Regions from separate parts of the Bradyrhizobium sp. Leo114 genome, predicted to be linked through region 2. Evidence: predicted binding sites of a transcription regulator. Region 2 holds the regulator's gene; the other holds the start of a gene.
The links. The regulator PhoB, encoded in region 2, activates phosphate uptake and scavenging genes when phosphate is short. The targets are predictions, from matches to a motif close to TGTCATNNANCTGTCAT.

Region 1 (4,080 bases), on a different contig from region 2:
AACAGCACCACATAGGCATAACCGATCACCTCGCCGTCGCGTGTCGCGACCAGATGGGGCAGGCGATGGTTGCGGAAATTCTTGCGCCGGTCGCGGAAATCATCCGGCTCCGGCACCCCGCTGTCCTCGACGCTGTCGTCGACGCCGCGCCTTATGTGGCGGCGGTAGATCGACAGCATGGCTTCGACATCGGCCTCGCGCGAGGCCCTGACGATGATCCGTTCTTCGTTCATCGGCCGTCACTCGGAAATCACGTAGGTGAACAGGCGCACGCGGCCCGCATCGTCGATTTCCTTGTAGACGCCCTGGATCTCGACCTCGAAGCCCGGGAACGCGTTGAACGAAGCCTCGAACATCTTGAGGTAGTCGATCATCGGCCGCGTCTGTTCCGACAGCCGTTCCCCCGGCACGATGGTGGCGATGCCGGGCGGATAGACCACGAACGGCGTTGCGGCGATGCGGCCCGAAATTTCGCCGATCGGGAGATAATCGACGTCGTTGCGCACGAGGTAGCGTGATGCTTCGCGCGGCGACATCGCGATCTCGGGCAAATGCTCGGGCAGGAACTGCTTGCGCTGCAGCGCGCTCACATCGGCCGCGCGGAAGAAGCGGTGCATGTCGCCGCAGAGGTCGCGCAGGCGCACGCCGGCATAGCGGGCAGGCCGGCGGCGGAAGAATTCGGGGATCACGTCTTCGAGCAGCGCATTGTCGTCATGCAATTTCTTGAAGGCGACGAGCCCCGAGATCAGCGTTCCCGCCTTGCTCGCCTCGACGCCGGGGGTGAGCAGGAAGAGCAGGGAGTTGAGGTCGTTCTTCTCGGCCACGATCCGGTTCTCCCGCAGATATTGCGCCACCACCGGGGCGGGGATGCCGTGTTCGGCATAGGCGCCCGTGGCATGGTCGAATCCCGGCGTGAGCAGCGTCAGCTTGTTCGGGTCGGTCATGGCAAAGCCCGCCGTCATCTCCGGGAAGCCATGCCAGCTATCGTCAGGCTTGAGCTGCCAGAACGCAGGGCTGGTCGCGAGCTGGTCGGTAGAGATGGTTTCCCAGGCGACATTGTGCGCCCCGCCTTCGCGCGCGACGTCCGGGATCATCACGCGATCCGGCACGAATGGTTCGAAGAACCAGCGCCGCTCGGGACGCGCCTCGTTCTCCTCGAACTCGCGGCGGGTGGCGCGGATTTTCTTGCGCAGCTCGATGCCGAGCCGGATCGTGTCGTCCCACAGCACCTCGCCGGAGCGGCCCTTCATCATCTGCGCGCCGACGTCGAGCGAGGCGAACAGCGGATAGAACGGCGAGGTCGAGGCGTGCTGCATGAAGCTCTCGTTGAAACGCCGGTGTTCGACCCGGCGCTTCTGGCCCTTGATGTGGCGGTCGCGGACATGGATCTGCGAAGCCTGCGAGAAGCTGGCGAGCTGCTTGTGGGTCGATTGCGTGGCGATGATGCCGGGCGCCTCGGGGCCGAGGTCGGCAAGTCCCATCGCGAAGCGGCCGGCATAGATCGGATGGAACTTCATGAAGCCGGCCCAGGCTTCGTCGAACAGGATGTAGTCGCAGAGATGACCGATGCGCCTCAGGATCATCTCCGCACTATGAATGGTGCCGTCATAGGTGCACTGCTCGACCACGGCGACGCGGAAGGGACGGGGCCGCTTCCAGGCCTCCTTGTCCTTGACCAGCGGATGGTTGCGGATGCGCTCGCGCAGCGACGTCTCGTCGAGCATGTCCCAGCGCATCGGCCCGATCAGCCCCCAGGCGTTGCGAACGGTCGGCACATAGACCGGGATGCCGCCGCCGAGCAGCAGCGCGCCATGGTGGGCGGCCTTGTGATTGTTGCGGTCGAACAGCACGAGGTCGCCGTCGGTGACCAGCGAGCCGAGTGCGACCTTGTTGGACGTGGAGGTGCCGTTGAGCACGAAATAGGTCTTCTCCGCGCCGAAGATCCTGGCGGCTTCCTTCTGCGCCCGCAGTGCCGGGCCCTCATGGGTCAGGAGGTCGCCGAGGTCGAGCACGGAATTGTCGAGGTCATCGCGGAACACGGCCTCGCCGAGATGTTCGACGAACACGCGTCCGATCGGGCTGCGGCTGTAGAACACGCCGCCATTGTGGCCGGGGCAGGTCCAGAGCTGGTTGCCCTCTTCGGCATAGTCGACCAGCGCGCCGAAGAACGGCGTCTTCAGCGTCTCGGCATATTGCTTGAGGCGGCTGATCAAATTCTTGGCAATGAACGGCGGCGTTTCCTCGGACAGGAACACGTAGCCGTCGATGAAGTCGAGCACCTCAACCGGCAGGTCCTCGAACCGCTTGCGGCGGATCAGGAGGATGATCGGGAAGTCGAGGCCGCGCCGCCGCATCAAATTGATCAACGACGCGGTCTTGCCCTCCAGCCCCTTCTTGCCCCAGTCGACCACCATGCAGCCGATCGCCGCGTCCGTCTGCACCGCGATCTCGGCATCCTCGAGCTTGCGGGCGCGCACGACCTCGAAGCCGGAGCGCTGGATCTCGTCGATGATCTGGTTGAAGCGGATGCCCTCGAGATCCTCCGGATCGAATACGGGCGCCGCGAACAGGAAGGTGAAGCGTCGGAAATAGTCCATCGGTGTCCTCGAAATGGTCCGAGCGAGAAGTCGGCACATTTCGTGACAGGCAGATGACGGTGGCGCCGGCGGGGGAAAATTGTTGGTGGCGAGCCGACGCCGCTTCAATCCGGTACGCGTTGCCTCGGATATTCGAGCTGCATGGCGACGAAATCGGCCGTGCGCCCGCCATAGCGTGCCTCGATCCGCAGCAAGGTCTGGTCCAGCGCCTGCGCCGGCGCCAGTGATCCGACCGGTTGCAGCAATCGCTCGGCGGGCCACTGGGCCGCGACCTGATCAGGCAGGATGCGCAGGCCGTTGCGGCTTGGCTGCGCCTCCGCCGTCGCGGCAAAGGTCACGGTGCGCGAACGATAGGTCCGCGACCAGGCGTCGGCGGCGAGCGCGAGCGAGACTTCGTCGATGCCGGGCGCAAGCGCGATGCCGAGCTGCTCCTTGTTCCAGAACGCGAGCGTGTTCCCGATCGCCGTGAGCGCGAACGGTCGTGTGAACTGGAACGCGCCGCTGTCGTGGCGGGCATCCCAATGGGACAGGCCGATGTCGCGGGCAACGGCTTCTGCCTTCTCGCGGCCGGCGATCGCTTCGACCAGCGTGAGCGACATCGGCATCGAAGCTGTGATCCCCGTTGTGGTCGCAACGCCCTGGTCGACCACGATCCTGCGGTCCCTGATGTAATGGATCGTCGGATGCTTCTCGCGCAGGTCTTTCAGGGAGTACCAATGCGTCGTCGCGCGCTTGCCGTCGAGCAGTCCAGTGCTGGCGACCACCATGGTGCCGACGCAGACACCGATGACGATCGCGCCCTTTTGCGCCTGTTGCCTGATCCATTGCACGACGACCGGATCGTCGTCACGGCTCATGGCGGGGACGATGACATAGTCGGCGCCATCAGGGTGCTCGGCATCGAATGCTGCGATGGTGGCATCCGGCTCGACCTTCAGCACCGGAAACAGCGTCACCGGTCCTGGTCTCGTCGCAAGCGTCACCACGTCGGCGACGTCGGCGCGCTTGAGGATGCCATAGGGCATCAGATAGTCGGTGGTTTCGGTCTGCTCATTGATGCCGACGATCGCGATCAGCGGCCGCTGCCGCTTCGGCGGCTTCAACGCCGCGATGGTCGCATCACCCTCCTGGCTTGCGATCGGCGGCGCGTTTCCAGACGCAGCTCGCGAGGGCAGCGTCAGAAGCCAGCCACCACCAATGGTCAAGAAAAGCGCGGCGGCGGCAACACCGCCCCACGCGAAAAGCCGCCAGTTCATTGCTTACGTCGCTCAACGAATTCGTCACCTCGCCCCCTCCGCGCAACTTACTCGCTCACGCCGCGCTCCGAAATGACGCAAATCCGGCAAAAACCGACACAGGGGGGCAATGGATGGACAGGGGGCGGATCGGTGAATTTCGCCGAAAGCCACTTGCCGAATTATTCCCCTCGTCAAGCAGACGTAGCGAAAAAATTCCTCGTGCTCTCCGGCGGAATAGAACGCGC
Region 2 (4,080 bases):
AAAATGACCGATCTGTCCGTATCGACGACCAGCCCGAGCGCGGCCATTCCCCAGAAGTCGCTGCCGGAAGCGGCGCCAAAGGTGACTGCACGCAGCCTCAACTTCTATTACGGCGAGCACCATGCGTTGAAGAACATCAACCTGACGCTCGGCACCAACCGCGTCACCGCCTTTATCGGCCCGTCCGGCTGCGGCAAGTCGACCCTGCTCCGGATCTTCAACCGGATGTACGACCTGTATCCCGGCCAGCGCGCCACCGGCCAGTTGATGCTGGACCAGACCAACATCCTCGACCCCAAGCTCGACCTCAACCTGCTGCGGGCGCGGATCGGAATGGTGTTCCAGAAGCCGACGCCGTTCCCGATGACGATCTATGAGAACATCGCCTTCGGCATCCGCCTTTACGAGAAGATCTCGAAATCTGAAATGGACGGCCGCGTCGAGAAAGCGCTGCGCGGCGGCGCGCTGTGGAACGAGGTCAAGGACAAGCTCAACGCCTCCGGCCTGAGCCTCTCCGGCGGCCAGCAGCAGCGCCTCTGCATCGCCCGCACGGTTGCGGTGCGGCCCGAAGTTATCCTGTTCGACGAGCCCTGCTCGGCGCTCGATCCGATCTCGACCGCCAAGGTCGAGGAGCTGATCCAGGAATTGTCGGAGGACTACACGATCGCGATCGTCACGCATAACATGCAGCAGGCGGCGCGCGTCTCCGACAAGACCGCGTTCATGTATCTGGGCGAACTGATCGAGTTCGACGACACCAGCAAGATCTTCACCTCGCCGAGCGATCGACGCACCCAGGACTACATCACCGGCCGGTTTGGTTGAGGAGGGACATCATGGCTTCTGAACATACCGCCAAGGCATTCGACAGCGATCTTCAGGAACTGACCCGTCTGGTCGCAGAGATGGGCGGGCTGGTCGAACGGATGATCACCGAATCCGTCGATGCGCTGATCCGCCGCGACGTCGCGCTCGGCAAGCGTGTCGTCGCTTCCGACATCGAGATCGACAGCCTGCAGCGCGTGATCGAGGAGCGCGCCGTGCTGACGATCGCCCGCCGCCAGCCGATGGCTGTCGACCTGCGCGAGATCGTCGGCGCGATGCGGGTGGCGACCGACCTCGAGCGGATCGGCGACCTCGCCAAGAACATGGGCAAGCGCGTCGCCGCGCTGGAGAACGACTTCCAGCCGCTGAAGCTGATCCGCGGCCTGGAGCACATGACCGACCTCGTGCTGTCGCAGGTCAAGTCCGTGCTCGACGCCTATGCCGCGCACGATCTGCCGGCGGCGATGAACGTCTGGAAGAGCGACGAGGAGGTGGACGCGATCTGCACCTCGCTGTTCCGCGAGCTCCTCACCTACATGATGGAAGATCCGCGCAACATCTCGTTCTGCATCCACCTGATGTTCTGCGCCAAGAATATCGAGCGGATCGGCGACCACGCCACCAACATCGCGGAAACGGTCTTCTACATGATCGAGGGTCAGCAGATCACCGACAAGCGGCCGAAGGGGGATATGACGACGTTCGCCACGACCGTTCCGGGCAACTAGAGCAACATCCGGAAAGTCGACGCCGGCTTTCAGCCAAGATCCTGCTCAAACATCAAAGGAAGAGTGGGATGACGATTCAAGCAGAGAGTCATCCCGCTATAGGAGAAGCCAAGCCGATGAGCGCACGCATTCTGGTGGTCGAAGACGAAGAAGCGCTGACGACGCTGTTGCGCTACAATCTCGATGCAGAAGGCTATGATGTCGAAACGGTCGCCCGTGGAGACGATGCGGACACAAGGCTCAAGGAACGTATTCCCGACCTTGTCGTGCTCGACTGGATGCTGCCGGGACTCTCCGGCATCGAGCTGTGCCGCCGTCTGCGGGCGCGGCCGGAGACCAAGCAGCTCCCGATCATCATGCTGACCGCGCGCGGCGAGGAAAGCGAGCGCGTGAGGGGGCTGGCGACCGGTGCCGACGACTACATCGTCAAGCCGTTCTCGGTGCCTGAACTGCTCGCGCGGGTGAAGGGCCTGTTGCGCCGGGCAAGCCCGGAGCGGCTCGCCACCGTGCTCACCTATGGCGACATCGAACTCGACCGCGAGAAGCGCCGCGTCGCGCGCTCGGGCCGCCCGATCGATCTCGGCCCGACCGAATATCGCCTGCTGGAGTTCTTCCTGGAGCATCCCGGCCGCGTGTTCAGCCGCGAGCAGCTGCTCGACAGCGTTTGGGGCCGCGACATCTATATCGACGAGCGCACCGTCGACGTTCACATCGGCCGCCTGCGCAAATTGCTCAATCCCGGCCGCGAGCAGGACCCGATCCGTACCGTCCGCGGCGCGGGCTACGCGCTCGATGATCGCTTCGCGAAGGCCGAGCAGTCGTAAACCGGCGACCTCAATCCGTAGCCCGGGTGCAGCGAAGCGTAACCCCGGGGAAATTTGGACCCGCCGATACAGCGTTCCCGGGTTGCGCTGCGCTCCACCCAGGCTACGATCTGTCGTCGGCTTACTTGCCTTGTGACGGCTTGACCGTCGGACGGCGGCGGTCAGCCGCCGGCTGGTAGGCGATGCGGGAGTGGTGCGCGCAATAGGGCAGGCCGGGAAGCGCCTTGCCGCCGCAGAAGAAGAATTCCGGGCTCGAGGGATCGCCGACCGGCCAGTGGCAGGTGGCCTCGTTCAATTCGAGCAGCGACAGCCGCTGGCTCATCGGCACCACATTGTCGTAGGCGATAGGGTCCGCTTCCACCTCCACCTCGAAGGCGTGGGCGAGCGCGGTGTTGCCGCGGGAGACCGGACGCGCCACGCGCATCATCGGCTGTGCGGGACGCGCCTTGCGCTGCCGCGGCGCGGCTGCAGCAGGACTCTTGGCGCGGCCCGAGAGGCCGAGCCGGTGCACCTTGCCGATCACCGCATTGCGGGTCACGTTGCCCAGTTCCGCAGCGATCTGGCTGGCCGAGAGGCCACCTTCCCAGAGCTTTTTCAACTGCTCGACGCGTTCGTCGGACCAGGTCAATACCGTCATCGCATCTTTCCCTTCGCGTTGCGCCGGCCGATCCTGGGACAGCGCTGCGATGCCTAATCTCAAAAATCCCTGCGGGCAGAATCCCTTAAGGCTCGCCGGGCACGAAAACCGCACCCGAACGTGTACGCCGCACACAAAGGACTCTAAGGGATCAAAACTGCCGCACGAGATGTCGTACCCGACAGGCTAGACGCTACAATATGGCGTGACTCTGGCGCAAGAGTCCGCGCCTATGCGTCCACATGTTCCGACATTTAGGGATTGCAATCGGGCTTTTCCACCACACCGGAAAACTGCGGATTACCGGCACTTTGCAGCGCAGCCTGGCGGCTTCGTGGCGATTGACAGCACCCGCCGCGCGCATAGAATGCCTTCACGTGCCGCCCTGCAAAGGCGGCACGTTTTGTTTTCGCTGGATGAGCTCCAGCCGCGTGTCTGCATCGCTGCACGCCGCCGGGGCTTGTCTGAAAGGCTTGTCTGAACCCTTCAGTGATCGCCATGACCGACCGCGCCACGTCGCATCTGCTTCCCGTTTTTGCCAGGGCCGATCTCGGCTTCGAACGCGGCGAAGGCTGTTGGCTGATCTCGACCAAAGGCGAGCGTTATCTCGACTTCACCTCCGGCGTCGCGGTGAACGCGCTCGGCCATGCCCATCCGCATCTGGTGAAGGCGCTGCAGGAACAGGCGACGAAGCTCTGGCACATGTCGAACCTGTTCAAGAGCCCGGACGGCGAGAAGCTTGCCGCGCGGCTGTGCGAGCAGAGTTTTGCGGACTTGGTGTTCTTCTGCAATTCCGGCGCGGAAGCGATGGAGGGCGTGATCAAGGTCGTGCGTCACTATCACTTCTCGAAGGGGCATCCGGAGCGCTACCGCATCATCACCTTCGAAGGCGCCTTCCATGGCCGCACGCTCGCGACACTCGCCGCGACCGGCGCCGCTAAATATCTCGAGGGCTTCGGCGCGCCGATGGACGGCTTTGATCAGGTGCCGCATGGCGATATCGAAGCGGTGAAACGCGCGATCGGTCCAGAGACCGCAGGCATCCTGATCGAGCCGGTGCAGGGCG

Region 1: the regulator PhoB is predicted to act here: its motif matches at 2,640-2,656, upstream of ACZIRK_RS19070 (Orn/Lys/Arg family decarboxylase).

The regions. Positions count from the first base shown of each region.
Region 1 is NZ_JBUYEN020000014.1:154,947-159,026, reverse strand. It holds gene ACZIRK_RS19075 (N-acetyltransferase family protein) at 1-233, opposite strand, end outside; gene ACZIRK_RS19070 (Orn/Lys/Arg family decarboxylase) at 240-2,597, opposite strand; gene ACZIRK_RS19065 (DJ-1/PfpI family protein) at 2,702-3,853, opposite strand.
Region 2 is NZ_JBUYEN020000003.1:53,052-57,131, reverse strand. It holds gene pstA (phosphate ABC transporter permease PstA) at 1-7, shown strand, start outside; gene pstB (phosphate ABC transporter ATP-binding protein PstB) at 4-825, shown strand; gene phoU (phosphate signaling complex protein PhoU) at 837-1,553, shown strand; gene phoB (phosphate regulon transcriptional regulator PhoB) at 1,670-2,377, shown strand; gene ACZIRK_RS04530 (GcrA family cell cycle regulator) at 2,499-3,014, opposite strand; gene ACZIRK_RS04525 (aspartate aminotransferase family protein) at 3,513-4,080, shown strand, end outside.